Regions from separate parts of the Streptomyces sp. NPDC058371 genome, predicted to be linked through region 3. Evidence: riboswitches for the same ligand, from Rfam matches in the RefSeq annotation. Region 3 holds a riboswitch; each other region holds the start of a gene.
What was found. Region 3 has a riboswitch for cyclic di-AMP ahead of ACFWM2_RS10885 (C40 family peptidase). Riboswitches for the same ligand answer to the same signal wherever they lie in the genome.
Positions count from the first base shown of each region.

Region 1: it holds a riboswitch for cyclic di-AMP, as region 3 does, so the genes downstream of both, ACFWM2_RS35620 (M23 family metallopeptidase) here and ACFWM2_RS10885 (C40 family peptidase) in region 3, are expected to answer to the same signal.
Region 2: it holds a riboswitch for cyclic di-AMP, as region 3 does, so the genes downstream of both, ACFWM2_RS34410 (M23 family metallopeptidase) here and ACFWM2_RS10885 (C40 family peptidase) in region 3, are expected to answer to the same signal.
Region 4: it holds a riboswitch for cyclic di-AMP, as region 3 does, so the genes downstream of both, ACFWM2_RS23075 (NlpC/P60 family protein) here and ACFWM2_RS10885 (C40 family peptidase) in region 3, are expected to answer to the same signal.

Region 1 covers NZ_JBHXJC010000018.1:49,444-56,480, forward strand. Annotated here, with positions in the region: gene ACFWM2_RS35605 (GNAT family N-acetyltransferase) at 1-2,187, opposite strand, end outside; gene ACFWM2_RS35610 (HPr family phosphocarrier protein) at 2,410-2,691, shown strand; gene ACFWM2_RS35615 (GntR family transcriptional regulator) at 2,918-3,622, opposite strand; gene ACFWM2_RS35620 (M23 family metallopeptidase) at 3,847-4,611, opposite strand; cyclic di-AMP (ydaO/yuaA leader) riboswitch at 4,624-4,783, opposite strand; gene ACFWM2_RS35625 (M16 family metallopeptidase) at 5,017-6,405, opposite strand; gene ACFWM2_RS35630 (M16 family metallopeptidase) at 6,402-7,037, opposite strand, start outside.
Region 2 covers NZ_JBHXJC010000016.1:187,580-194,616, forward strand. Annotated here, with positions in the region: gene ACFWM2_RS34390 (dihydrofolate reductase family protein) at 1-183, shown strand, start outside; gene ACFWM2_RS34395 (alginate lyase family protein) at 486-1,712, shown strand; tRNA gene ACFWM2_RS34400 (tRNA-Met) at 1,823-1,896, shown strand; gene ACFWM2_RS34405 (PP2C family protein-serine/threonine phosphatase) at 2,226-3,353, shown strand; cyclic di-AMP (ydaO/yuaA leader) riboswitch at 3,609-3,766, shown strand; gene ACFWM2_RS34410 (M23 family metallopeptidase) at 3,778-4,821, shown strand; gene ACFWM2_RS34415 (aldo/keto reductase) at 4,961-5,908, shown strand; gene ACFWM2_RS34420 (PrsW family intramembrane metalloprotease) at 6,116-7,037, opposite strand, start outside.
Region 3 covers NZ_JBHXJC010000002.1:728,363-735,399, forward strand. Annotated here, with positions in the region: gene ACFWM2_RS10875 (ATP-dependent Clp protease proteolytic subunit) at 200-835, shown strand; gene ACFWM2_RS10880 (hypothetical protein) at 843-1,151, shown strand; cyclic di-AMP (ydaO/yuaA leader) riboswitch at 1,490-1,690, shown strand; gene ACFWM2_RS10885 (C40 family peptidase) at 1,694-2,167, shown strand; gene ACFWM2_RS10890 (ATP-binding protein) at 2,472-2,927, opposite strand; gene ACFWM2_RS10895 (helix-turn-helix domain-containing protein) at 3,181-4,038, shown strand; gene ACFWM2_RS10900 (DUF397 domain-containing protein) at 4,048-4,272, shown strand; gene ACFWM2_RS10905 (8-amino-7-oxononanoate synthase) at 4,294-5,427, opposite strand; gene bioB (biotin synthase BioB) at 5,587-6,801, shown strand; gene ACFWM2_RS10915 (adenosylmethionine--8-amino-7-oxononanoate transaminase) at 6,794-7,037, shown strand, end outside.
Region 4 covers NZ_JBHXJC010000007.1:369,367-376,403, forward strand. Annotated here, with positions in the region: gene ACFWM2_RS23070 (tellurite resistance/C4-dicarboxylate transporter family protein) at 1-689, opposite strand, end outside; gene ACFWM2_RS23075 (NlpC/P60 family protein) at 1,044-2,198, opposite strand; cyclic di-AMP (ydaO/yuaA leader) riboswitch at 2,206-2,377, opposite strand; gene pcrA (DNA helicase PcrA) at 2,828-5,353, shown strand; gene ACFWM2_RS23085 (M23 family metallopeptidase) at 5,526-7,037, opposite strand, start outside.

The sequences.
Region 1 (7,037 bases), on a different contig from region 3:
CTCGCCCAGCGTCAGCCCCTCCCCGCCCGCGAGCAGCCCGTCGATCAGCTCGGCGGCGCCCTTCTCGTCGATGTCCTCGTACTCGGGGACCTTGCCGGGCTCCGCGACCTCGCGCCGCCACTGCGCGTAGTTCACCGCTTCGGCGAGGGCGCGGACGGCCCGCTCGGCGGCGGGGTAGGCGGGGATGAGACGGGAGCCGGCGGTCCCGGGGTCACGGAGGGCCTGGGGCGGTGGAGGCGTGGTCTCCGGAGGTGCAGCTGCCGTGGAGGGCCGCTGCGGTACGTCCTCGGCCTGCGCATCGGGTGTTTCCACCGGAGCTCTCGGCGCGGTGCTGGCGGCGGCGGACAGGGCCTCGGCGAGCCCGCCCAGCTCGACGTGGACCACCAGGACCGGCTTCGCCGGAGCCGCCGCGGCGGCCGAGCGCAGGGCCTCGGCCAGGGCCTCGTCGGCCGCCGACTCCTCCCCCACCGCCGGGATGGCGGTCACGACCACGGCGTCGCACGTGTCGTCGGCCAGCGCCCGGGCCAGCGCGCGGTGGAAGTCGTCGGCCGAGGCCGCCGTCGTCAGATCCAGCGGGGAAAGCGGCCGCAGCCCCTGAGCCAGACACGCGTCGTACGTGAGCAGCCCCAATGATTCCGAGTTGCCCAGGATGGCCACCCGGGGGCCGCGCGGGAGCGGCTGGCGGGCCAGCAGGAGGCCCGCGTCGACGAGCTCGGTGATCGTGTCCACCCGGATCACGCCGGCCTGCCGCAGCAGTGCGGAGACGGTCGCGTGCGGCAGCCGCGTGGCCCGTACGGCATGCCCCTGGGGAGTGACCGCGTGCCGTGCGCCCTGCACCACGACCAGCGGCTTCGCCGCCGCGGTCCGCCGGGCGAGCCGGGTGAACTTGCGCGGGTTGCCGATGGATTCGAGGTACATCAGGGCGACATCGGTGTCCGGGTCGTCGTACCAGTACTGGAGTACGTCGTTGCCGGACACGTCCGCGCGGTTGCCGGACGAGACGAAGGTGGACACGCCGGTCACGCCGGTGACCCCGCCGCCGCGCCGCTGCAGCCGGGACAGCAGCGCGATCCCGATCGCGCCGGACTGCGCGAACAGGCCGATCCGGCCGGGCGGCGGCATCTCCGGCGCGAGCGAGGCGTTGAGCCGCACGTCGGGTGAGGTGTTGATGACCCCGAAGGCGTTCGGTCCGATGATGCGCATGCCGTACGTCCGCGCCTGGCGCACCAGCTCGCGCTGGCGCTCGCGCCCCTCCGGGCCGCTTTCCGCGTACCCGGCGGAGACGACCACGAGGCCCTGCACTCCGTGCTCACCGCACTCCGCGACGACCTCGGGCACCAGCGGTGCGGGAACGGCGACGACCGCGAGGTCGACGGGCTCGGCGATGTCGCGGACGGAGCGGTGCGCCGGGACCCCGTCGAGCTCCTTCCCCTCGAGGGCCCTGTTCACCGCGTACAGCCGCCCGGCGAAACCGGCGGCACGGAGGTTTTCGAGGACGCTGCGGCCCACGCCGCCGGGTGTGCGGCCCGCGCCGATCACGGCCACCGAGCCCGGCGCGAGCAGCCGCTGCACGGACCGCGCCTCGGCGCGCTGCTCCCGGGCCCACTGCACCGCGCGCGAGCGGTCCGTCGGCTCCAGGTCGAACTCCAGCCGGACGACGCCGTCCTCGAAGCTGCGCTTCTGGGTGTACCCGGCGTCCGTGAACACCTTGATCATCTTGTTGTTGGCGGGCAGCACCTCGGCGGCGAACCGGCGGATGCCACGCTCCCGGGCCACCGCCCCGATGTGTTCGAGGAGTGCGGAGGCGACGCCGCGTCCCTGGTGGGCGTCCTGCACGAGGAAGGCGACCTCGGCCTCGTCCGCGGGGGCCGAGGCGGGCCGGCCGTCCGCACTGATGCGATCGAACCGTACGGTGGCGATGAACTCGCCGCCGATCGTGGCCGCGAGTCCCACCCGGTCCACGAAGTCGTGGTGCGTGAAGCGGTGGACGTCCTTGGCGGACAGCCGCGGGTAGGGCGCGAAGAAGCGGTAGTACTTCGACTCGTCAGAGACCTGTTCGTAGAAGCTGACCAGGCGGTCGGCGTCGTCGACGGTGATGGGCCGGACGCGCGCGGTACCGCCGTCGCGCAGCACCACGTCGGCCTCCCAGTGGGCGGGGTACTCGTGCCGATCCGACGAGGTCTGCATGCGCCCCAGACTACGGCTCGCGTACGACAACAGCGCGGGGCAGGCTTGGGGTGGCGCACACCCCCCGGGGGCACCCGCGGAGTGTGCGGCACAGACATCCTGGGGGTTGTCCCGGGGAGTCGAAGGTCCGTCCGGGCCCGGGCCCAAGGCCCGCTCCGGGCACGCTTCACCGTATGGGACACTGGTCTAGACAACCCTGAAAAACCTGAAGGGCAGCATCGCATGGCTGAGCGCCGCGTCAACGTCGGCTGGGCCGAGGGCCTCCACGCCCGCCCCGCCTCCATCTTCGTCCGGGCGGCCACGGCCTCCGGCGTCCCCGTGACGATCGCCAAGGCGGACGGCAACCCCGTCAACGCCGCGTCGATGCTCGCGGTCCTCGGCCTGGGTGCCCAGGGCGGCGAGGAGATCGTCCTGGCCTCCGACGCGGAGGGCGCGGACACCGCGCTCGACCGTCTGGCCAAGCTGGTCTCCGAGGGGCTCGACGAGCTTCCCGAGACCGTCTGAGCTCGCTCGACTTCACGCCGGGGCTGCACGGCCCCGGCGGAAGCGGCCGCGCGCCGCGGGGGCTTCTCCCTTAATGGTGGCGACCACCGACGCCACATAAGAGATTGTCCCGAACGCACATCGAAGGGCTCGTCCGGTATTCCGGTCGAGCCCTTCGGCCTTTCCATTCTGCGGGCAGCAAAAATAATCCCCCGCGAATTACTCCTCTTTGTATACGGCGCTTTTGTTAATGCCGCAGGCCCGTCATGTTTACGGGATGTTGCGAAGTCCTCACACGGTCCGGGCGGTCCCCGCTATCCCCGCGCCCGGGGAAACGAAGGCGGTGCGCCGCGCTCGCCCGTTCGGTGTGCAGCGCGGTGATCGCGCGCGCCCGCTCGCTGTCGCCGCGCGCGACGGCGTCCACGATCCCGCCGTGCTCCGCCCAGGACTCCGCCGGGTTGGCCGGCGCCTCCACCGCGTACATCCAGGCGATCTTGTGCCGCAGCTGGGCGAGGGTGGACGTCAGCGCGGGGCTGCCGGACGCCTGTGCGAGCGTCTCGTGGAACCAGCCCCCCAGGGAGCGCAGATCGTCGCTGTGGCCCCTCCTGGCCCGCTCCTGGCCCAGTCTGACCAGGCCTCGCAATACCTTGAGGTGGGCTTCGGTGCGGCGCTGTGCGGCCCGGGCGGCGCCCAGCGGCTCCAGGAGCATCCGCATCTCCAGCAGGTCCGCGGCCTCCCGCTCGTTCGGCTCCGCGACGCACGCGCCCGCGTGCCGCCGGGTGACGACGAAGCCCTCGGCCTCCAGGGTGCGCAGCGCCTCGCGCACGGGGACGCGGGAGACGCCGTAGCGCCGCGCGAGCAGTTCCTCGGTGAGTCGGCCGCCCCGCTCGTAGACACCCGCGACGATGTCATCACGGATCGCCGTGCATACCGAGTGCGCCGGAATGCGCATGAGCGGACCTCCGCCTTAATCCTCGCGAAACGCCGTCGATTGACGCTTGTTCAGTGACTCTATTGCAGAGAGACGGAATTTCCGATGGCGGACCGGAATCCATGGATATTTTTTGGACAGCGGACCGTTCGAAACGGCGAAGGCCCCGGCTCTATGAGCCGGGGCCTTCGAAGTCCGTACGCGGTCGACCGGGCGCACGCGTGCGCGCGCCCCGCGGGCCTGTGTCAGACGTTCACGCCGTGCGAGCGGAGGTAGGCGACGGGGTCCATGTCCGAGCCGTACTCGGCCGTCGTACGGGCCTCGAAGTGGAGGTGGGGCCCGGTGGTGTTGCCGGTCGAGCCGGAGAGGGCTATCTGCTGCCCCGGGGTGACCGTCTGCCCCACGGAGACACCGATGGACGACAGGTGGCCGTACATGGTGTACGTACCGTCGTGCATCTTGATGACGATCTGGTTGCCGTACGCGCCTCCCCAGCCGGCCGTCACGACGGTGCCGGAGCCCACGGCGTGGACGGCGGTGCCGGACGCGGCGTGGAAGTCCACACCGGTGTGGCTGCCGGAGGACCAGAGGCTGCCGCCGGTCTTGTAGCCCGTGGAGACGTACGAGCCGGTGATCGGCGAGACGAAGGTGTTGAGGCGCTTGCGCTCGGCGGCGCGGGCGGCACGGGCCTTGGCCTCGCGCTCCTTCTCGGCCTTCTCCGCGGCGCGCTTCCTGGCGGCCTCCTCGGCCTTCTTCAGCGCGGCGGCCTCCTCGGCCGCCTGCTGCTGGGCGGCGGCCTGCGCGTCGATCTGGTCGGCGACCGAGTCGCCGATGGTGACGGCCTGGGTCAGCCCGGTCTGTTCTACGGAAGTGTCCGCGGCGAATGCCGGAGCGGCCAGGGTTCCGATGACACCGGTGGTGGTGAGCACTGCGACGCCTGCGGCGTTCTTGGTCGTACGGGTGAGCCTGCTCGGACGACGGTGCTTCCCGGTGGCACGGGTGAACGCCATGAAGGGGCTGGTCCTTTCCTTCCTTCTCGCCTACCGGGTTAGCTGACGGGTTCGGAGCAGGAAGGTCTCCTACGGGACCCTTCCAGGAAGGGCGCCCGATTCACCCCAGGGACTGCGATGGGTCCCCGGCTCCCCTGGCTCGCGCCGTACGGGGACTCGGCGATGACTGTCCGGTGCCGCGGACGCGGCGCACTGCCTGACGAACAGCCGGACTGACGCTAAACGGGACATCTTTCAATCGACAAACGGATCACGGCTTTTGTAGTGCATGCCACAGGGCAGATGCATGATCAACCCATCAATACGGACATATTGAGGGCGAGTCCGGGCAAGCCACTCCGAAGTACGGACAAAGAAGGGCCCAGGCGACTCTTCAGTCACCTGGGCCCGTTGGGAGTTGTCGCTCTACTCCGCGGTCACGACGCTCACTTCACCGATCCCGAGGGCTCGTACGGGCTCCGCGATCTGTGCCGCGTCGCCGACGAGGACGGTCACCAGCCGGTCCACCGGGAAGGCACTCACAGCGGCCGCGGTGGCCTCCACGGTGCCCGTCGCGGCGAGCTGCTGGTACAGCGTCGACTGGTAGTCGTCCGGCAGGTGCTGCTCGACCTGGTCCGCCAGCGTGCTCGCCACGGCCGCGGCCGTCTCGAACTTGAGGGGCGCGACACCCACCAGGTTCTGTACGGCGACATCGCGCTCGGCGTCCGTCAGGCCCTCCGCCGCGAGGGTGCGCAGCACCTTCCAGAGGTCGTCCAGCGCCGGGCCGGTGTTGGGCGTGTCCACGGAGCCGCTGATGGCGAGCATCGCGGCGCCCGTGCCGTCGGGAGCGGACCGCAGCACCTGGCCGAACGCCCGCACGCCGTAGGTGTATCCCTTCTCCTCGCGCAGGACGCGGTCCAGGCGCGAGGTGAGGGTGCCGCCGAGGCAGTACGTACCGAGCACCTGCGCGGGCCACACGCGGTCGTGCCGGTCGGCCCCGACGCGGCCGATGAGCAACTGCGTCTGGACGGCGCCGGGCCGGTCGACGATGATCACGCGGCCCCGGTCGTCGGCGGTCACCGGCGGCACCGGGCGCGGCTCGGCGGACGAGCCGGTCCAGGCACCGAGCGTGTCGGCGAGCAGCGCGTCGAGATCGACACCGGTGAGGTCACCGACGACCACGGCGGTGGCCGTGGCGGGGCGAACGTGCTTCTCGTAGAAGGCGCGTACGGCCGCCGAGTCGATGGCCTGCACGGTCTCCTCGGTGCCCTGGCGAGGGCGCGACATGCGCGAGGTGACCGGGAACAGCTCCTTGGAGAGCTCCTTTGCGGCGCGGCGGGCCGGGTTGGCGGTCTCGTGCGGGATCTCGTCCAGCCGGTTGCGGACCAGCCGCTCGATCTCGCTGTCGTCGAACGCCGGTGCCCTCAGGGCGTCGGCGAGCAGCCCGAGGGCCTTCGGCAGGCGCGACACCGGGACTTCGAGCGAGAGGCGCACACCGGGGTGGTCGGCGTGCGAGTCGAGAGTGGCGCCGCAGCGCTCCAGCTCGGCGGCGAACTCCTCGGCGGAGTGTTTGTCGGTGCCCTCGGAGAAGGCCCGGGCCATGATCGTGCCCACACCGTCGAGACCGGCCGGCTCGGCGTCCAGGGGCGCGTCGACGAGCACCTCGACGGCGACGACCTGCTGACCGGGGCGGTGGCAGCGCAGCACCGTCAGGCCGTTGTCGAGCGCGCCGCGCCCGGGGGCCGGGAACGCCCACGGCCTGGCCTCGCCGGCCTGGGGCTGCGGGTGGAACTCCATGCTCGCGAGCTCGGTCACTTCGCCGACTCCTCGTCCTCGTCGGTGGCTTCGGCGGCCGCTGCGGCTTCCGCCTCTTCGGCGGCTGTCGGCTCGTACACGAGCACCGCGCGGTTGTCGGGCCGCAGCCGGGCCTTGGCGATCTCCTGCACCTCTTCGGGGGTGATGGAGAGCACGCGCTGTACGGCGGTCAGGGCGAGCTGGGGGTCGCCGAACAGGACGGCGTACCGGCACAGTTCGTCGGCGCGGCCCGCGACCGTGCCGAGCCGGTCGAGCCACTCGCGCTCCAACTGGGCCTGGGCGCGCTCCATCTCCTCGGTCGTGGGGCCCTCCGCGGCGAACCGGGCGAGCTCCTCGTCGACCGCGGCCTCGATGACCGGGACCTCGACGTCACCGGACGTCTTCACGTCGAGCCACCCCAGGGAGGGCGCCCCGGCGAGCCGCAGCAGGCCGAACCCGGCGGCGACAGCCGTGCGGTCGCGGCGTACCAGCCGGTTGTAGAGGCGGGACGACTCGCCGCCGCCGATGACCGTCAGCGCGAGGTCCGCCGCGTCGCACGCGCGCGTGCCGTCCTCCGGGAGGCGGTAGGCGGCCATCAGCGCACGCGCCGGGACCTCCTCCTCGAGGACTTCGCGCAGCTGCTCCCCGATGAC
Region 2 (7,037 bases), on a different contig from region 3:
GACGCCGGAGTACGGCGGGTGGTGACGGCGTGGCGGGAGCCCGACACGTTCGTCGCCGGTGCCGACGGAAACGGGGTTCTCGCCGCCGGGGGCGCCGACGTCGTCGTACTCCCGGAGTACGAGGAGTCGGCGAAGGCGCCCAATCGGCACCTTCTGCCGTCGGCCGGCGCCGGTCGGGCGTGAGGTCCCCCGGTCCCGCGCGTCCCCGGTCGGCCGGCGCCGGTCGGGCGTGAGGTCCCCCGGTCCCGCGCGTTCCGGGTCGGCCGGCTGCGGTCGGGCGTGAGGTCCCCCGGTCCCGCGCGTCCCCGGTCGGCCGGCGCCGACCGGGCGTGAGGTCCCGGCCCCGCGCGGCCCCGTCTCGCGCCCCCGTTCGCCCGAAGGGCCTGCCCCCGAACGCCGGACGGGCTAAGAGATTCTGCGGGCGTGCCGCCGAAGCACCAGGCTGCGAGTGAGTCGGTGCGGTGGTGGACCCGGGAGGCGGAGCGATGCGTTCAGTCGGGCGGCGTGTGACGGCGGTGCTGCTCGCACCGGTGCTGGTGGGGCTGGTGGCCTCGTGCGGGGCGTCGTCGCAGACGCGCACCCAGGCGCGGGCGCGGCCCAAGGACGCGGCGTTCCAGCACCCCGGGGTGCTGGTCAGCAAGGGCCAGCTCGACACCGTGCGCAAGCACGTGAACGCGGGCAACCAGCCCTGGCTGAAGGCGTTCCTCGACATGCGCGACAGCAAGTACGGCTCGTACAAGTACCAGGCGAAGCCGTACGCCAGCGTCGACTGCCCGGGCGGCGACAAGTCGGCCAAGCCCGTGCACGGCTGTGTCGAGGAGCGCGAGGACGCCATCGCCGCCTACACCCAGGCCCTGCTGTTCGGCATCACCGGCAAGCAGGAGCACGCGGACAAGGCCAGGGAGATCATGGACGCCTGGTCGGCCAAGGTGAAGGGGCACACCGAGGAGGACGCCGGGCTGCAGACCGCGTGGGCCGGGTCGACCTGGTCGCGGGCCGCCGAGCTCGTCCGGTACACACCGGGCGCGGGCTGGCCGGCCGACCGGGTGGAGCGGTTCCGGACCATGCTGCGCACCGCCTATCTCCCCGAAGTCACCAAGAAAGTCCCGGACTTCAACGGCAACTGGGACCTGGCCATGACCGACGCAGCCATCGGGATCGCCGTCTTCCTCGACGACCACCAGGCCTTCGACGACGCCCTGGAACGGTTCCGCCAGCGCGTGCCCGCCTACTTCTACCTCCAGAAGGACGGGCACGTGCCGCTCACGCCGGTCGGCAGCACCGTCGACACCCCGCAGAAGATGACCACGTACTGGTTCGGGCAGCAGCGGTACATGGACGGGGTCGCGCAGGAGACCTGCCGGAACTTCAAGCACGTGGGGTACTCCCTCGCCGCCACCGCCCATATCGCCGAGACCGCCTGGCACCAGGGCGTCGACCTCTACCGCGACGTCAAGGACCGGCTGAAGGCCGCGCTCGACTTCCACGCCAGGTACCAGATGGGGGAGGCGGCGCCCGCGTGGCTGTGCGGCGGGAAGGTCGACCGGAACATGGGGCCCGACGTGGAGGTCGCGCTCAACCACCTGGAGAACCGGCTCGACGTGCACGTCCCGGCCGCCCACAAGCTCGTCGAGCAGACGCGCCCCGCCGGCACGGACGATCTGTTCGTGTCCTGGGAGACGCTGACCCACGCGGGCAACCCGGCCGACTAGACGGCCCCGGGCCTCCCGGTGCCGGTGGGCGGAATACGCCCGGTGAAGGCCGGTGCACGTCAGCGTGTGTGCGAGGGGTCCCGCGCATGGCGTACAGTGGTGTTTACCGACGCGGGGTGGAGCAGCTCGGTAGCTCGCTGGGCTCATAACCCAGAGGTCGCAGGTTCAAATCCTGTCCCCGCTACTCAAGGCCAAGGGCCGGAACTCAGATCATTGAGTTCCGGCCCTTGGTGTTTGCCGTGAGGGTCCGATCAGGGTCCGGCGCCTGTGCGGCGGTCGTGTGGGGGTCCGATCAGGGTCCAGCGCCTTGTGCGGCGGTCGTCATCCGGTCGGCCCTCAGCGGTCGCCGCCCGCCCCCGCGCCGGGAAACCTGGACGGGTGGGGCAGCAGGGAGGTTCACAGCGGCCGGAGGAAGCGTCCGGCGGGGCCGGCCGCCGGGAACCGTCCCGTGAGGCCGGGGATCCCGTTCTCGACGGGTACGAGCGGGCCGGGGGTCGGCTGCCAAGCGATCCCGTGCCCGATCCGGGGCTCGGGGACAGTCCCCCGCCGGCCCCCGCCGAGCCCGCCACCCGGCGCATCTCGCGAGCCCGCACCTTCGTCCGGGCGCTGCCCGCGCTGCTCATCGTGGTCGGGGTCTTCTACGACTACTTCACGCCCTCGGACTTCACCGCTGTTCCCCTCTTCACCGCGGCGCCGCTGGTCGCCGCGCCCCTCTTCTCGCTGCGCGGCACGATCCTCACCGGGCTCGGTGCCCTCGTGGCCGTTCTCACCATCCGCATCAGGCTCGGCATCGCCCTGAACGTCGATGCGGTGACCGAACTGGTCACGGTGGCGACCGTCGCCGTCCTGGCCGCCCTCATCAACATCCTGGTCCGGCGCACCGACGAGCGGCTCGCCTCGGCCCGCGAGATCGCCGAGGCCGCCCAGCGCGCCGTACTGCCGCGGCCGGCCGAACGGATCGGCGGGTTCGAGTTCGCGGCCCGGTACGAGGCGGCGCAGGCCGACGCGTTCATCGGCGGCGACCTGTACGCGGTGCAGGACTCCCCGCACGGCGTACGGCTGGTGGTGGGTGACGTCCGGGGCAAGGGCATGAGCGCGGTGGCGGCCGTCGCGGTGGTCATCGGATCGTTCCGGGAGGCGGCCGAGCACGAGTCGACGCTGGAGGCGGTCGCCCAGCGACTGGAGCGGGCGCTGGCGCGCGAGGGGACCCGGCGCGACGGACTCGACGCCTTCGAGGGGTTCACCACGGCCGTCCTCGCGGAGATCCCGCACGGCGACGGCGTCGTACGCATCGTCAGCCGCGGCCACCCCCCGCCCCTGCTCCTGCGCGCGGACGGCACGCTGCGCACCCTGGAGGCCACGGAGCCCGCGCTGCCGCTCGGGCTGGGCGAGTTGGGCAGCCTGCCCGACCGCGCGGAGGAGGCGACCTTCCCGAGCGGGGCCACGCTGCTCTTCTACACCGACGGGCTGTCGGAGGCGCGCGACGAGCACGGGGAGTTCTACGATCCGGCGGTGCGGCTGGCCGGACGGGTCTTCCCCGGGCCCGACGCGCTGCTGGCGGCCCTCACGCGGGATGTGCGGCGGCACACGGGCGGCGGGACGACGGACGACCTCGCGCTGCTCGCCGTACGCCGGCCATGAGCGTCGTACGCCCTGTCCCTGATCGTTGTCACCAGGGGTGACCGGCTGACGCCCCTCCGCATAACAACTGACGAACCGTCAATTGAACTGGGGTTTATGAGGCGTGGTCAACTCGCCCGTTTTCCGCCCCTCATGACCCGTAAGTCCAGGCGGAAGACGTTAATGATCAGTCCGAACAGCTTGGAATCCGTAGCCCGGGTCTATTAACGTTCGATAACGCAGCGCGGTCGTCACAGCCGTCACAAGAGTCGGCTCCGTGCGCGAGCGCCGAATCCCGCAAGGGAACCGGGGAACCACCAACTTGGGGTGAATCGGGCGTCTTTCGCAGTGGATCACACTGTGGTTGACGCGCGTAGGAGACCTTCCTGCTCCGAACCCGTCAGCTAACCCGGTAGGCGAGAAGGAAGGAAAGGAGCGCGCCCACGTGGCGTCCAACCGGCCTGCACAGCCCACCTCGTTCGCGCCGACCGAGCAACAGAGCGACACCTTCGGCTACGGCGGCGGCACCGACGAGGGGCCCTGGGAGGAGTGGAATCCCACCGCGGATTCCGTCCGTCCCGTCCGCGGCCGGCACCGCGTCTCCAAGCAGCGCGGCGGAGGACTCGCCCGCAGCTCCACCGTTCTGGGCGTCGGCGTCATCGCCGCCGTCGGCGCGGGTGGCATGGCCACCGCGCAGACCGGCAAGCCCCCGGTGTCCATCTCGATGCCCGACCTGTCGTCGGTCGCCACCTCGGCCAAGGCCCTGATATCCGACGGCGAGGCCCCGGCGAAGGGCTCCGCCACCCCGCTCACCAGCGCCGGTCTGACCACCGACGACACCGCGCAGGGCACCACCGACGCGGGCGAGGCGCTGCGCGCGCGGATCATGCAGCAGGCCGAGTCGCAGCAGGACCAGGTCGACAGCGCGGCCCAGCGGGCCGCCGAGACCGCCGCCGTGAAGAAGGCCGCCGCCGAAGCGTCCAAGACGCAGGACGAGGCGAAGGCCAAGGCCGCTGCCGTCAAGAAGAAGGCGGAGGACGAGGCCAAGAAGAAGGCCGAGGCAGAGCGCCTCGCCAAGCTGGCCAAGAGCTACTCGCTGCCCACCTCCTCGTACACGCTGACCTCGCGCTTCGGCGAGGCCGGAGCACTGTGGTCCTCCGGGTACCACACCGGCCTCGACTTCGCGGCTCCCACGGGCACGCTGATCAAGGCCATCCACAGCGGCACCATCACGGAAGCGGGCTGGGCCGGTTCGTACGGATACCGCACGATCCTGACCCTCGACGACGGTACGGAGCTGTGGTTCTGCCACCAGTCCTCCATCAGCGCCAGCGTGGGACAGAAGGTGGCCACGGGTGACGTCATCGGGCGCGTGGGCGCGACCGGCAACGTGACCGGGCCGCATCTGCACCTCGAGGTGCACCCCGACGGCAACCCCACCGGAATCGACCCGATGGCCTGGCTGCAGAGCAAGGGCATCAACCCCTGACAGGTCCGGCACCCGGCACGCCTGACAGCTCTCCGGTGTGAGCGCCTCGGCTTCGTACGCGAGGCGCTCCACCCGTTTCGTACGGCTTTTCCGCGGCCTTGCGGAATACATGGCTCCGCCACCGGTGTTGCTGTGCAACATGACTTCTCTTCGCAAGCTGGGCCCGTCCGAGCTCGAGGTCTTCCCGCTCGCCCTCGGCGGCAACGTCTTCGGCTGGACCGCCGACGAGACGCAGTCATTCGCCGTACTGGACGCCTACGCGGCCGCGGGCGGCAACTTCGTGGACACCGCCGACACGTACTCCGCCTGGGTGCCGGGCAACACGGGCGGTGAGTCGGAGACGATCATCGGCAAGTGGTTCGCCGCGCGCGGCAACCGCTCCGACGTCGTCCTGGCCACCAAGGTGGGCTCTCACCCCGACTACAAGGGGCTGGCCCCGGACAACGTGCGGGCCGCCGCCGACGCGTCGCTGCGCCGGCTGGGCACGGACTACATCGACCTCTACTACACGCACCGCGACGACCCCTCGGTCCCCGTCGAGGACATCATCGGCACGCTCGACGAGCTGGTGCGGGCGGGCAAGGTGCGGGCCATCGCCGCTTCCAACATCTCGCCCGAGCGGCTCCAGGAGTCCCTGGAGTTCTCCGACCGCGAGGGCCTGGCGCGGTACGTCGCCCTCCAGCCGGAGTACAACCTGGTCTCGCGCGAGACGTACGAGGGTCCTCTCCAGGAGGTCGCCTCCCGCTCCGGCGTGGCCGCCGTCCCGTACTACGCGCTCGCCTCCGGCTTCCTCACCGGCAAGTACCGGCCCGGTACGACCGTCGACTCCCCGCGGGCGGGGGGCGCCGGCAAGCACCTGGAGACGGAGCGCGGGGTGAAGGTCCTCGCGGCCCTCGACGAGATCGCCCAGACCCATGACGTCCCGGTCGCCACGGTGGCGCTGGCCTGGCTCGCCGCCCAGCCGACGGTGGCCGCGCCGATCGCCTCCGCGCGGACGGTCGAGCAACTCCCCGCGCTGCTCGGTGTCGCCGACCTGACCCTGACGGACGGGGAACTGACGACGCTGACGACGGCGTCGGCCCAGTAGGTCCGTCTCGCGGGGGCCTTTTCCGCGGGGGACGAGGGCGTCTTTTCCGCCGGGGCGGGGCGTCTTTTCCGCCGCGGGGCGGGGGCTTCCTTGGCCCCGCGGGCCGGGACCTTTCTTGCGCTGCCGGGGCGGGAGTTCATGTCCGCCGCGACGGCGATCAGCCGTGACGGCGTTGTCCGGCGGTGCCGTACCCCCGTACCCCCGTATCTACGACCGGTACGGGTTGTACGCGGGATACGCCGCCGCCGGATCGGCATAAGGCGCCCCGCCCGGATAAGGCGTCGCCGACCCGGTGTACGGCCGGCCGTACAAGGGCGTATACATCGGCCACGGCGGCAACGCGACCGGTGCCGTCGCCCGGGCCGCGTACGCCAGGGCGGGCCGGGCCACCTCCCGGCGCCGCCACAGCTCGTGCAGCAACTCCCGTTCCCGGCCGCCGAAATCGGCGCCCGCACGGCCCCGGCGCGCGCGGTGCCGCAGAAACGCGAGCGAGGTCGCGTACGCCTCGTACTCGGCGACAGAGCGCGCGGCGCCCTTGCCGAAGTGCTGCCTGGCGTAGTCGCGGGCGAGCCGCCGCGCCCGCATGGAGCCGAGCACGAACGGCTCGGGCGGGGCCAGCCACCCGGCGACCGCGTATGAGGGCAGTTCGGCGCGCACCGTGCGCAGTTCCCGCTGCCGGGTCCAGATGACGAGCCAGGTGAGCAGCCCGAACGTGGGCACCATGAAGGCCGCGTACACGGCGAAGAACCCGTACTCCCCGAAGGACGACGAGCCGTTCCAGACGGCGTGCATGCCCATGGCGAGCAGCAGCCCGGACAGCGGCAGGAGTACCCGGCGCAGCTGCCGGCCCTCCGGCGACAGCGCGGCGATGCCGAAGCCGATGCCGGTCAGGACGGTGAACAGCGGGTGCGCGAAGGGCGACATCACCACGCGTACGAAGAAGGTGGCGGCGGTGACGGAGGCGAGCCCGCGCTCGCCGCTGAGCTGGTCGGTACCGAACGCGGTGCCGAGGTAGAGGATGTTCTCGGTGAAGGCGAAGCCGGTGGCGGTGACCCCGGCTATGACCACTCCGTCGACGATCCCCGTGAAGTCCCGTCTGCGGAAGAGGAAGATCAGCAGTACGGCCGCG
Region 3 (7,037 bases):
AGCTTAAACCGGGCCCCTGACACCGCCTCGGGAGCGGACGATCACCTCTGCCCGCACCGAAAACGGTCGCTGACACCGAAGTCCCCGTCGAGCCCTCGCTCGGCGGGGATTTCGCTGTCAGCGAGTACCCTCCGACGGCTAACGTACGTCCTGTACATTTTTTACAGATGTCGACCAGTCGATCAAGGAGGCGTGCGCCATGGACAGCCCGTCCGCCCGCTATGTCCTGCCCGAGTTCACCGAACGCACCGCGGCGGGACACCGGGCGCTGGATCCGTACTCGAAGCTTCTCGACGAGCGGATCGTGTTCCTCGGGACACCGATCGACGACACGTCGGCGAACGACGTGACGGCCCAGTTCATGCACCTCGAATATCTGGCCCCGGACCGGGACATCTCGCTGTACATCAACTCCCCAGGCGGCTCGCTGAGTGCGATGACGGCGATCTACGACACGATGCAGTTCGTCACCTGCGACGTGGAGACGGTCTGTCTGGGCCAGGCCGCGTCGGCCGCGGCCGTGGTGCTGGCCGGGGGCACGCCGGGCAAACGCTCCGTACTGCCGGGTGCGCGCGTCCTCCTCCACCAGCCCTCGATCCACGAACCGATCCAGGGTCAGGCGAGCGATCTGGCCATCCAGGCCGAGGAGTTGGTCCGCAGCCGCACAATGCTGGAGGAGATGCTCGCGCGGCACACGGGGCAGAGTCCCGAGCGGGTCGCCGCGGACATCGAGCGGGACAGGATTCTGGACGCGCCGGCGGCGGTGGCGTACGGACTGGTGGACCGCATCATCGCGAGCCGCAAGGACTCGCGCACCGCGCCCGGCGAGAGGTGAACTGCCGATGCTCCCACCCGAATTGCCCCCGCTGCCCGCACTGACGCGCGCCGAGGCCGAGTTGATCGACCGTTACCTCGACGTGGTCGACCTGCTCGGCCGGATCAACCCCGCCCGCCCCGGGGACACCTACCGCGGACTGCGGGCCGCCCAGGCGCTGGTGAGCAAGGCGACGGCACTCCGCGACGCGCTCACCCTGATGCACCAGCGCGGCGAGAGCGAGGTGCACGCGCCGACCCTGGCGCGCGCCCTGCGAGTTCTGGACGGCGAACGCCGGGCCGCTCGCGTCACCGTGCCGCCCGACGCGGAGATCTGACGCGCCCACACCCTCGCCGGCCGCGCACGAGCGCCCGGCGAGGTGTCCGGACCAGGACACAAACGCACCAAACGGTGTACCCCCCAATGGCGTAGACACGCCCCCCTTCAAGGGCCCCCACGACTTGCGCAACGCGCGTATAGCTCGGGCGGAATGAGGCATTCCGCCGCAGGTGCGGGCATGGTCGGCACCCCCAACCCCCGTTCGAAATGGGGGGTGTCCACCCGAACGGGTGAGTGGTGAGTAACCCCACAAATCCCCGGTTCCGTTCGGTTTTTCAGACATCCATGGGTGAAGATCCCTTCCGACGACAAGCCCCCGCCAAAGCGGCGGGGCGATCCGGGCGGACGCCGAGTCCTGCCGCCGCGCGGATGACCGGTCGACAGGAGTGGATCGGCAGGAGTGGAGGACCCAAGCACGACGGGTCGCCGGAACAGTCGTTCCGAGCAGCCCTTGGGGTGAAGCCGCAGCAGCGGCCGGGCAACTTCGCCAGCCCGAATCCGACAGGTCATCCTTCACAGGCGGCTGACGAAGGGTTGCGCATGACTGCGCTCAATCGTGTCCCGTCGCTGTGGACCAGGGCCGGTACGGCCTCGGCTCTCACCATCGCCGCCGTGGGCGGCAGCCTCGTGGTTCCGGGCGTCGCATCCGACGCCGCAGCGGCCACACCTGCGACGAAGGCACTTCAGATCGCGGCATCCAAGAAGGGCTCCCCGTACAAGTACGGAGCCACGGGACCGCGTCGCTTCGACTGCTCCGGGCTCACGCTCTACTCGTACAAGAAGGCGGGCAAGAAGCTGCCTCGTACGGCCGCGGCGCAGTACAACAAGACTCACCATGTCTCGGCCTCGCACCGCAAGGCCGGAGACCTCGTGTTCTTCCACTCGGGCCGGAACGTGTACCACGTCGGCATCTACGCCGGGAAGGGACGGATCTGGCACTCCCCGAAGACCGGAGAGGTCGTGAAGCTCCAGAAGATCTGGACGAAGAGCGTCTGGTACGGCCGGGTCGGCTGATCCGCGTCCGGGGGTGGCGGCCCGTGCCGTCGCCCCCGGAGGGCTGACGCCGCCTCACGGCGACCAGGCCCTCCCCCAGGGGCACCCAGCGCCCGCAGGGCGAGGAACGAGCCCCTGCGCCCGCCGCCCGCGACCTCACCGGTCACGCGAGAGACGTCGCGTCACCCATACGGGCGTACGGAAGCGCCGTTGCGGTCCGGCCGGTCCTGGCGTCCGGCCCTTCCCGTGCTTCCGGTCCCGAGCCGCCGCAGCACACCCGTAGGGGACGTACCCGCACTCGGGCCCTCGTCGGTCGGCCGCGGTGTCAAGGCTCCTGCTGGCCCGCCGTCACCGGCTCCGCGGGGAGCGACCACGGCAGTTGGATCGCGACCGTCTTGCCGCCCTCACGGGTGGGCCGGACGGTCAGCTTGCCTCCGCACTCGGCGGTCAGCCAGCGGATGATGACCAGGCCCCGCCCGTTGTCCTGCTGAACGGCCGCGGGCAAACGTTTCGGGAAGCGCGGATGGCTGTCGGTGACCCCGATGCGCAGGTGCTCGTCACGGTCGAGACAGAGGTCCACCGTGAAGGTGGGCGACTGCCCGAGCGTGTGCTGGACGGCGTTGGTGGCGAGTTCGGACACGATCAGGCGCACGGTGTCGGCGATTTCCGTGTCGCCCGGCAGGCCCCACTCGGCCAGCACGGTGGCGACGTATTTTCGGGCCGCGGAGACCGAGGCGGGATCGCTCGGCAGAGTGACGGATGCTTCCTGGTGATCTGCCATGGCGACGTCGTCCCTTTCCCACGGGACCGGAGTCCGACAACACGGAGCGGATGGTTCGAGTACGGTCCCGGACTTGGTGCTTCGCGCCAGATTGCCATCACTAGGGGCGTCACGGGTGGCGATCCACGGAGATATGCATATATCTGTCGCTCGAAGCGGTGAACTCTCCGACGACCGACCGTATTTGGGCGGGCTCCCTGCTCATCCTCTACCGTCGCCGTGACGGCCGCGTGCCGGGCGGAAGGAGACGGCCATGCAACACGGTCCAGCGGTGCGGCGCCGCAAGCTCGGCGCCGAGCTGCGCGGTCTGCGCGCCGCGGCGGGCCTCACCAGTGGTGAGGCGGCCCGCCTGGTCGGCTGGCACCAGTCCAAGGTGAGCCGTATCGAGACCGGCATCAGCGGAGTGAAGCCGGCCGACGTCTGCCTGCTGCTCGACGCGTACCGGGTGGCGGACCCCGAACTGCGCGAGTTACTGGTCGGGTTGGCCGGCTCCGAGGGAAACGGCCGCCATCACTGGTGGCACGCCTACCGCGGTGTACTGCCGCCCACGTACCGCGACTTCATCAGTCTGGAGTCCCAGGCCAGCGGAATGCGCACGCTGGAGACCTCAGTAGTGCCGGGTCTGTTGCAGACGCGTGAGTACGCCCGTGCGGTGACCCGGGCCGCCGTCGACGGCCTGGAGGAGCGCAAGTTGGACGCGCTGGTCGAAGTACGGCTGGCCCGGCAGGACGTGCTGCGTTCGAATCCGCCGCTGGAACTGACCGCCGTACTGGACGAGGCGGTGCTGCGCCGGACGGTCGGCGGGCGCGAGGTGATGGAACGGCAGCTGGCGCGTCTGCTGGCGGCGGCACACCTTCCTCACGTGCGACTTCAGGTGCTGCCGTTCGCCGCCGGCGCGCATATCGGCATCAGCGGGCCTTTCGTTATCTTCTCATTTCCGAACACAACTGATCTGGACGTTGTTGTTCTTGACCACATGACGAGTAGCCTCTACCTCGAACGGAAAGAAGACCTCCAGGCCTACAGCGAGGCCTTCAACGCCCTTCAGTTCCACGCCCTTTCGCCCAAGGACTCGTTGGACTACATCGCCGCGATACGTGACGGCGCGTAAGGAGGCACCATGTCCGCAATGCCTCGGTACGTAGCTTCCAGTACTTCTCTGCACGGCGTGCACTGGCTGCGCAGCAGCCGCAGCACCGGAATGAACAACTGTGTCGAGACCGCGCGACCAGGACCGGGCCCAGGGGCCGGACTGGTCGCCGTCCGCGACTCGAAGAACAAGACAGGACCCGCCCTGCTCTTCGGCCCCGCCGCCTGGGAGGGTTTCATCGCCGCTCTGAGCTGACCCCCGAGCCCTTCGAACCGTTCACCTCGTACGGCTGATCACGCGTACGGCGTGGTCGATCTGCCCGTCGGTGAGATCCGCGCGGGCGGTCAGCCGCAGCCGGGAGATACCGTCGGGCACGGAGGGCGGCCGGAAGCAGCCGACGGCGAGTCCCGCCGTACGGCAGTCGGCCGCCCACCGGACGGCCCGCTCGGGGGACGGCGCCCGCACGGAGACGACAGCGGCGTCCGGTCGTACCGCCTCCAGGCCCTCGGCCGTCAGGCGGGTGTGCAGGGCCGTCGCCACTTCCCGGGCCCGTGACGCGCGCTCCGGCTCGCGGCGCAGCAGGCGCAGCGCCGCGAGGGCCGCCCCCGCCGCGGCGGGGGCGAGACCGGTGTCGAAGATGAACGTCCGGGCCGCGTTGACCAGGTGGTCGATGACCGGTGCGGGGCCGAGAACCGCGCCGCCCTGGCTGCCGAGCGACTTGGAGAGCGTGACCGTCACGACGGTGTCGGGGGCGCCCGCGAGACCCGCCGCCTGCGCGGCACCCCGTCCGCCGTCGCCGAGCACCCCGAGCCCGTGCGCGTCGTCGACGACGAGTCCAGCGCCGTACTCACGGCAGGCCGCGGCGAGTCCGGCCAGTGGCGCCGCGTCCCCGTCCACCGAGAAGACCGTGTCGGACACGGCGATCGCGGGTCCCTCGTGGGTGCCCAGCGCCTTGCGGACGGCGTCCGGATCGGCGTGCGCCACGACCTGCGTCGTCCCACGGGCCAGCCGGCACCCGTCGATCAGCGACGCGTGGTTGCCCGCGTCGGAGACGACCAGGGAGCCGTGCGGCGCGAGCGCGGTGACCGCGGCGAGGTTGGCGGCGTATCCGGAGGAGAAGACCAGCGCGGACTCGAAGCCGCAGAAGTCGGCGAGCTCGCGTTCGAGTTCGCCGTGCAGTTCCGTGGTGCCGGTGACGAGCCGCGAGCCGGTGGCGCCGCCTCCCCAGCGGTGCGCGGCCTCCGCGGCCGCCCCGGTGATCTCCGGGTGCCGGGTGAGACCGAGGTAGTCGTTGCTCGCGAGATCCAGCAGCGGGGAGTCGGCGGGGCGCGGGCGCAGCGTGCGGACCAGGCCGGCCCGGCGCCGCTGGTGCGCCTGCTCGTCGATCCACGAGAACGGCGATCCGGCCATGCTGGCGCCTCCGGGCCCTGGTGTCGTTTTGTAGGCAGTGCACAGACCCTAGCCGTCCGGCCGGGCACCCAGGATGTGGCAATACCCACACCTCGAACCGTCTCTGTTGTGCAATCTCTCCTTGGCCCGGAGCCGCCGCATAGGCCAGGATCGTGCCTCATGGACCTGCTGAACACGCTGGTGGACAAGGGGCTGCGGCGCGAACTGCCGAGCCGGGACGAAGCGCTGGCCGTGCTGGCCACCTCCGACGACGACCTGCTCGATGTGGTGGCGGCGGCCGGCAAGGTACGCCGGCACTGGTTCGGCCGGCGGGTGAAACTCAACTATCTGGTCAACCTCAAGTCGGGCCTGTGCCCCGAGGACTGCTCGTACTGTTCGCAGCGGCTGGGGTCGAAGGCCGAGATCCTGAAGTACACCTGGCTCAAGCCCGACGAGGCCTCGCAGGCCGCGGCGGCGGGGCTGGCCGGGGGCGCCAAGCGGGTCTGTCTCGTAGCGAGCGGGCGCGGTCCGACGGACCGTGACGTCGACCGGGTCTCGGACACCATCAAGGCGATCAAGGACCAGAACGAGGCCGTCGAGGTGTGCGCCTGCCTCGGCCTGCTCTCCGACGGCCAGGCCGAGCGGCTGCGCGACGCGGGCGCGGACGCGTACAACCACAACCTGAACACGTCCGAGGGGACGTACGGGGACATCACGACCACGCACACGTACGCCGACCGGGTGGACACGGTCCAGAAGGCGCACGCGGCCGGCCTGTCCGCCTGCTCCGGTCTGATCGCGGGCATGGGCGAGAGCGACGAGGACCTGGTGGACGTCGTCCACGCGCTCCGCGCGCTCGACCCCGACTCGGTCCCGGTGAACTTCCTGATCCCCTTCGAGGGCACGCCGCTCGCCAAGGAGTGGAACCTGACGCCTCAGCGGTGTCTGCGGATCCTGGCGATGGTCCGGTTCGTCTGCCCGGACGTCGAGGTCCGCATCGCCGGCGGCCGCGAGGTCCATCTGCGCAGCATGCAGCCGCTGGCGCTGCACCTGGCCAACTCGATCTTCCTCGGCGACTACCTCACGAGTGAGGGCCAGGCCGGCAAGACGGACCTGGACATGATCGCGGACGCCGGGTTCGAGGTGGAGGGCGCGGGCGAGGTGACGCTTCCGGAGCACCGGGTGCCGGCGGGCGCCGGCTGCGGCTCGCACGCGAGCGCGGGATGCGGGTCCGGCGAAGACGCCGGGTGCGGATCGCACGAGGGGGCGGGCTGCTCCCACGAGGGCGGTGGGGTCTGCGGGTCCGCCGCCGCGCCGCAGGTGAACGAGGCGCGTACGGATCTGGTCGCCGTACGCCGTCGCGGCGCCGGAACGGAACTCGCGCCCAATGCCTGACCTGTCCGTGCGCGAGCTGCTCGACCTCGACCGACGCCATGTGTGGCATCCGTACGGTCCGATGCCGGGCCGGCAGGAGCCGCTCGTCGTGGAGTCGGCGAGCGGAGTTCGGCTGCGGATGGCCGACGGCTCGGGCGAGTTGATCGACGGCATGTCCTCGTGGTGGTCGGCGATCCACGGCTACAACCACCCGGTCCTGAACGACGCGGTGCACTCCCAGCTGGAGCGCATGAGCC
Region 4 (7,037 bases), on a different contig from region 3:
TCGCTCCACAGGACCGGGCCGCCGTGGCCCGACACGGACAGACCCGCCTGCCCCGCGGTGACGAGCTTCGCTCCGGCCAGCGCCGAGATCGCCAGCGCCCCGCCTGCCACCCAGTGGTCCCCGGCGCCGCGGGCGACCTGCCGGGGATCGAAGTGCCACAGTCCGGCCGCGTAGAGCGCGAGCCCCAGCCAGAACAGCACGAGCGCTGCATGGGCGAGCCACGCGCTCCCCACGGCCACCGCAAGCGCCGCCCCGAGTACGGCGAGCCCCTGCGTGGCCACACACCCGAGGAACACGGCTCCGGGCATACGAGGCCCCCAGTGCCGTACGACCAAGGCGAGCAGCCCCGGCCAGAGCACGGCAGCCAGCGCGAGCAGTGCCTCGGCGAGGCCCTGCCACCCGAGCGCCGAGAAACGCGCCCCCAGCACCGTGGTGGCCGCGACGGCCGTCAGCGCGGCCGGCGTCCCCGCCTCCGCCAGCCACCGCTCCCGTTCCCGTACGAGCCGTGCCAGGAAGTCCGCGGCCAGCGCCAGCCAGGCCGCGCAGGCCAGGACAAGAGCGATCCGGGACAGGGTCTCGTAACCGGTGAGATGCAGCCCGATCGAGAGGATGCCGGTCGCCATGACGGCGGCACCGGCGGCGGGCGGGCGCTGCGCCCACCAGGTGAGGAGCGGGGAGGCGCCTGGCATGCGGCCGATGCTAGGGAGCTGCGCGTCTTGCGCACGCGGGGCGCGCAGGGCGCGAGCGCGCGGAGCGCGAAAACCGCCCGCACGCCCGCGTGCCTACTTCCCCGCACGCCCGCACGCCCTCTTCCCCGCACGCCCGGTCGACTGGTCTCGCGCGGCTCTCTCGCCTCGCGCGCCCCCCGGTTGCGTACCCCCCGAGGTGCGCGCGCCCAGCGTGCAGGCCGCTCAAGCCGGCGCGTGCAGTCAGAAACGCGCCCCCTGGGGCGTCACGGCCTCACGGCGTCTCGCTTCCCGGCCTCACGGCTCACGCTTCCCGGCCTCACGGCGTCTCGCTTTACGGCCTCACGCTTCCCGGCCTCACGCCGGCCGCACCACGCTGTGGATCGGCATCGTGTCGCCCGCGTAGTAGATCGACTCCTCGCGGACGTACGTGCCGGGCTTGGGGGCGTGGATCATCATGCCGTTGCCTATGTAGAGGCCGACGTGGCTGATGTCGTCGTAGAAGAAGACGAGATCACCGGGCCTGATGTCGGAGACGGGGACCGTGGTGCCCGCCTTGACCTGGTCCCAGGTGGTGCGCGGGAGCGTGACGCCGGCGGCCCTCCAGGCGGCCAGGGTGAGGCCGGAGCAGTCGTACGAGTCCGGGCCGGTCGCGCCCCAGACGTACGGCTTGCTGACCTGGGCGCGGGCGAAGGCGATGGCCTTGTTGGCCTTCGTCGCGTAGGCGGCGTCGTCGGCTGAGGTCCCGGAGCCGGCCGAGCCGATGCCCTGCTGGGTGGCCTCCTGCCGGCGCTGCTTCTGCTCGGCGGCCTGCTTGCGGGCCAGCTCCTCGGCCTTGCGCTTGGCCTCTGCCCGCTTCCTCTCCTCGATCGCCGCGAGCCGCGTCTTCTCCTCGGCGGTCAGCTTCGACAGCATTTCGCGGGCGTCGGCGAGCTTCTGCTGGACCTGCGCCTTGGTCGACTTCAGCGTGGTCTGCGACGTGGACAGTGCCTGGAGGCTCTCGGAGGCCTCCTGGCGCTTCTTCGTCGTCGCGGCCTGCTCGGTGGCGTAGTCGTCGACGGCCTGCTTCTGGCGGCTGGTCAGCCGGCTCATCAGCTGGGTCTGGTCGAAGTAGTCCTGCGGGTTGTCGGCCAGCAGGAGACTCGCGGTGTCGGGGGCGGCGGCCCCGGTGCGGTACTGGGCCGCGGCGAACGTGCCCAGCTCATCCCGCGCGGAGTTGAGCTTCTCGGTGCGCTGGGCCACGTCGTCCAGGAGGGTGTCGACGCGCTTGCGCTGCCTGGAGGTCTTCTCCTTGGCCCCGTTGTACTTCTCGGTGGCGGCCTCGGCCTGGTGGTAGAGGTCGTTGACCTTCTTCTCGACCTCTTCGAGGCTGGGCTTGGGGTCGGCCGACGGCGCGGCGTTCGCCGTCTGCGAGAGAAGGGCTACGGAGGTGAGGGCCGCCGTGGCGAGGCCCGGGGTCCGTATGCCCGCTACGCGCGTACCCGTAGGAGGCCATTTGCGATGCGACGCCAAGAGAGGCGACTCCTTCCATCGTCCGCTTACCGAGTTAGCTGTCGGGTTCGGGCGGACGGTTCGGAAGGGTTGCCCTACGGTCCTTGCCCGACAAGGCGGTTGGACCGATTCACCCCGGGATCGTTGGGTCCCCGGCTCCGGCTGCCGCGGGGGCGCACCGGACTCAGCGGAGGCCGCGCCGGCCCGGCGATGTTCGCCGGTGAGGGTCGGGCGGCCTGACCGGCACGTTAGCCAACTCGTGTGACTTCTGTGAAGGTTGATGGGCGATATGCCCGATACATTTTCGTGACCTTCGCCATGGTCGCCGGACGGTCCGGTCAATCCGGAGGGGTCTGGGGCGAGTTGTCCGGGGTGAGGGGTTCCGCTTGCTGTGCGCCGCCGGGTGGTCGACCGCCGCTCGGCCTCGCGTGGGCGACCATTCGATTCCACTTACTGTGCGGAGTCGATAAGTTACGGATGGCAAGGGTGGGCTGGGAGGCCTCGGAAGAGGCTCGGACGCGCCGGGACGAGGCCGGGACGAGGCCGGGATGAAACCGAGCTGCCCACCACCCCGCCCCGCTCCGGGAAAGCCGGCCGGATTTCCGGGGTGGCCGCGGGTTGTCAGTAGGGCGGCCTAGACTCGGAGAGCGATGAGCAGCCTCTTTGACGACAGCTTCCTGGCGGACCTCAAGCCCTCTGCGGCCCACGAGGAAGAGCCCCCGCCGCCGCCCGAGGACGGGACGGCCGAGCCGCTTCCGGACGACCTGTTCGGCGGCCGTTTCGACGTGCCGCAGAGCCGAGGGGGGTCCCCCCGATCGAGCGAAGCAGAGAGCGCGGGAGGGTATTACCGCGACGGCGCCCCACGCCCCCCGGTCGACCCGGCCACGCTCCTGGACGGGCTGAACGAGAACCAGCGCGCGGCCGTGGTGCACGCCGGCTCCCCGCTGCTCATCGTGGCCGGCGCCGGCTCCGGCAAGACGCGCGTGCTCACGCACCGGATCGCGTACCTGCTGGGCGAGCGCCATGTCCACCCCGGCCAGATCCTCGCGATCACGTTCACGAACAAGGCCGCGGGCGAGATGAAGGAGCGAGTCGAGCACCTCGTCGGCCCGCGGGCGAACGCGATGTGGGTGATGACCTTCCACAGCGCCTGCGTCCGCATTCTGCGCCGCGAGAGCAAGAGGCTCGGCTTCACCTCCTCCTTCTCGATCTACGACGCGGCCGACTCCAAGCGCCTGATGGCCCTGGTCTGCCGCGATCTGGACCTCGACCCCAAGCGCTTCCCGCCGAAGTCCTTCAGCGCCAAGATCTCGAATCTGAAGAACGAGCTGATCGACGAGGAGGACTTCGCGGCGCAGGCCGCGGACGGCTTCGAGAAGACGCTCGCCCAGGCGTACGCGATGTACCAGTCCCGGCTGCGCGAGGCGAACGCCCTCGACTTCGACGACCTGATCATGACGACGGTCAATCTGCTCCGCGCCTTCCCGGACGTCGCCGAGCACTACCGCCGCCGCTTCCGCCACGTACTGGTCGACGAGTACCAGGACACGAACCACGCGCAGTACGCGCTGGTCCGCGAGCTGGTCGGCCCCTCGGGTGGCGAGCGACCCGAGGACGTGCCGCCCGGCGAGGAGGACCTCGGACCCGCCGAGCTGTGCGTGGTGGGTGACGCCGACCAGTCGATCTACGCCTTCCGTGGCGCGACCATCCGCAACATCCTCCAGTTCGAGGAGGACTACCCGGACGCGACGACGATCCTCCTGGAGCAGAACTACCGCTCCACGCAGACGATCCTCAGCGCCGCGAACGCGGTCATCGAGCGCAACGAGAGCCGCCGCCCCAAGAACCTGTGGACCAACGCGGGCGCGGGCGCGCGGATCACTGGCTACGTCGCCGACACGGAGCACGACGAGGCGCAGTTCGTCGCCGAGGAAATAGACCGTCTCACCGACGCGGGCGACGCCAAGGCCGGCGACGTAGCGGTCTTCTACCGTACGAACGCCCAGTCCCGTGTCTTCGAAGAGATCTTCATCCGCGTCGGCCTGCCGTACAAGGTCGTCGGCGGCGTCCGCTTCTACGAGCGCAAGGAGGTCCGGGACGTCCTCGCGTATCTGCGCGTGCTGTCGAACCCGGAGGACACGGTCCCGCTGCGCCGCATCCTGAACGTGCCCAAGCGCGGCATCGGCGACCGCGCCGAGGCCATGATCGACGCGCTCTCGCAGCGCGAGAAGGTCAGCTTCCCGCAGGCGCTGCGCCGCGTCGACGAGGCGTACGGGATGGCGTCCCGCTCGACGAACGCCGTGAAGCGGTTCAACACCCTGATGGAGGACCTGCGGACGATCGTGGAGTCCGGCGCGGGCCCGGCCACCGTCCTGGAGGCGGTACTGGAACGCACCGGCTACCTCGCCGAGTTGCAGGCGTCCACCGACCCGCAGGACGAGACCCGTATCGAGAACCTTCAGGAACTCGCCGCGGTGGCCCTGGAGTTCGAGCAGGAGACCGGTGAGGGCGAGACGCCGGGCGGCCTCTCCGAGTTCCTGGAACGGGTCGCGCTCGTCGCCGACTCCGACCAGATCCCCGACGAGGAGGACGGCAACGGAGTCATCACCCTGATGACCCTGCACACCGCCAAGGGCCTCGAGTTCCCGGTCGTCTTCCTGACGGGCATGGAGGACGGCGTCTTCCCGCACATGCGCGCTCTCGGCCAGACCAAGGAGCTCGAAGAGGAGCGGCGCCTCGCCTACGTGGGCATCACGCGCGCGAGGGAGCGCCTCTATCTGACGCGCTCCTCCATGCGCAGCGCCTGGGGCCAGCCCTCGTACAACCCGCCGTCCCGCTTCCTGGAGGAGATCCCGGACGCGCATCTGGACTGGAAGCGCACGGGGTCCATGGGCTCCGTGTCCGCGGGCCCCGTTTCGGGCGTGGCGGCCTCGCTCTCCTCGTCCCGCTCGCGGTCCGCTGCCTCGGGCGCGTCCGGCTTCGCGACGCGCCGCGGTTTCGCCGAGAAGCCGGTGGTCTCGCTGGCCGTCGGCGACCGGGTCACCCACGACCAGTTCGGTCTGGGCACCGTGGTCGGCGTCAAGGGCACGGGGGCCAACGCGGAGGCGACGGTCGACTTCGGCGAGCCGAAGCCGAAGCGGCTGCTGTTGCGGTACGCCCCGGTGGAGAAGCTGTAGGCACCGGGCCGAGCTCCTCGGCCCGGTTGCCCGGGTCCCGGCTGGTCGCCGGGTCCCGGCGGATCTGAGTCCGTCCAGCCTTGGGGAACAAGGCCGTTCAGGCCGAAGGGCGGTCTGGGGCCGGGGGTGCAGGCGCCCCAGGTCACCTGGACGCCGGCTTGAACGCTCCGACTTACGTCGGGTCCAGCCCGTGGCTACGCAGCCACGGCAGCGGGTCGATCGCCGAGCCGCCCGCGGGACGGACCTCGAAGTGCAGGTGCGGCCCGGTCGAGTTGCCGGAGTTCCCGGAGAAGGCGATCGGGTCGCCGGCCTTCACGACCGTCCCCGACGTCACCTTGTACGTGGAGAGGTGGCAGTACCACGTCTCCGTACCGTCCTTGGCCGTCACGATCGCCATGTTCCCGTACGCGCTGTTCCACTGCGTCCGCACGGTGCCGTCCGTCGCGGCCATCACCGTCGTCCCGTACGAGACGGGGAAGTCGATGCCGGTGTGCACGGACATCCAGTTGATGCCGGCCTGGCCGTAGTAGGCGCTGAGGCCCTTCTGCGTGACCGGCAGGACGAACTTGGGGCGCAGCCGCTCCTTGCGGGCCGCCTCCTCCGCCGCCTTCCGCTTCTGGGCGTCCTGCTGGGCCTTGAGGTCGATACGTTCCTGCGTCCGGCTCGCCCGGTCGGCGAAGTCGTCGGCGTCCGCGGAGAGATTCGCGAGCTGCGTGTCCAGCTTGTTGTTGGCGGCGGACGGCTTCACGGACTTCGTCTCGGCGGCGGCCGCCGTCGTCTGCTTCCCGTCGTCGCTGCTCACGCTCACCACGGAGGCGGCGGCGATCCCCGCGACACCCATCACGCACGCCGAGGGTACGGCCACGGTCAGCAGCGCGGACCGTCGGGCCGGGGCGCGGCGCCGGGAACGATTCGCCGCCCGGGCCGCCGAACGGCCACCCGGAGCGGCGGGGGTTTCGGTCACGCGACCGGGGGCGGCCTCTTCGGCGTCGTCGAGCAGCTGCGGTGCCGGCTCTTCGGAGTGCTCGTCGTCCGCGGCGTCCAACTCGCCGTCAGCGGAGCCGGGTTGGTCGTACGGCACCTGCTCGAAGGTGGCGGTCGCCTGCTGGTCGAAGGCCTCGGACGAGTCCTGGCCGTACGCCTCGGGCGACGCGGCCTGATGGCCCTGGTCGTAGGCGTCGGGCGACGCGGCCTGATGACTCTGGTCGTACGACTCGTAGGAGTCCTGGGTGGCCTGGCTGCCGTCCGAGTTCCACTGCGTGGCGTCGTACGTGCCCGTGTCGAAGGTCCCGGCGTTCCATTGCTGCGTGTGATCGCCCTGGTCGAACGGGGCGGTCCGGTCGGCCTGGACCCACGCGTTCGCGTCCCACTGCCCGGTGCCGTCGGGGCCGTGCGACTGCGCGGGGATGTCGGCGAGTTGCTGGTAACCGGCGGCCCACGCGGTCGTCTCGTAGCTGCCGGTGTCGTACGCGGCTTGGTGCTGCGCGGCGTACGGGTCGTAGCCGAACGTCTGATGACTGCCGGTGTCCAGCGTCTGATGACTGCCGGTGCTCAGTGTCTGATGACTGCCCGTGTCCAGCGTCTGATGACTGTCGGTGGACCAGTGCGTGGTGTCGTACGAACCGGTGTTGGCGCCCGGCATGTCGCCGAAGAGCGGGTCGGTGTCGAAACTCGCCGTCGCGTA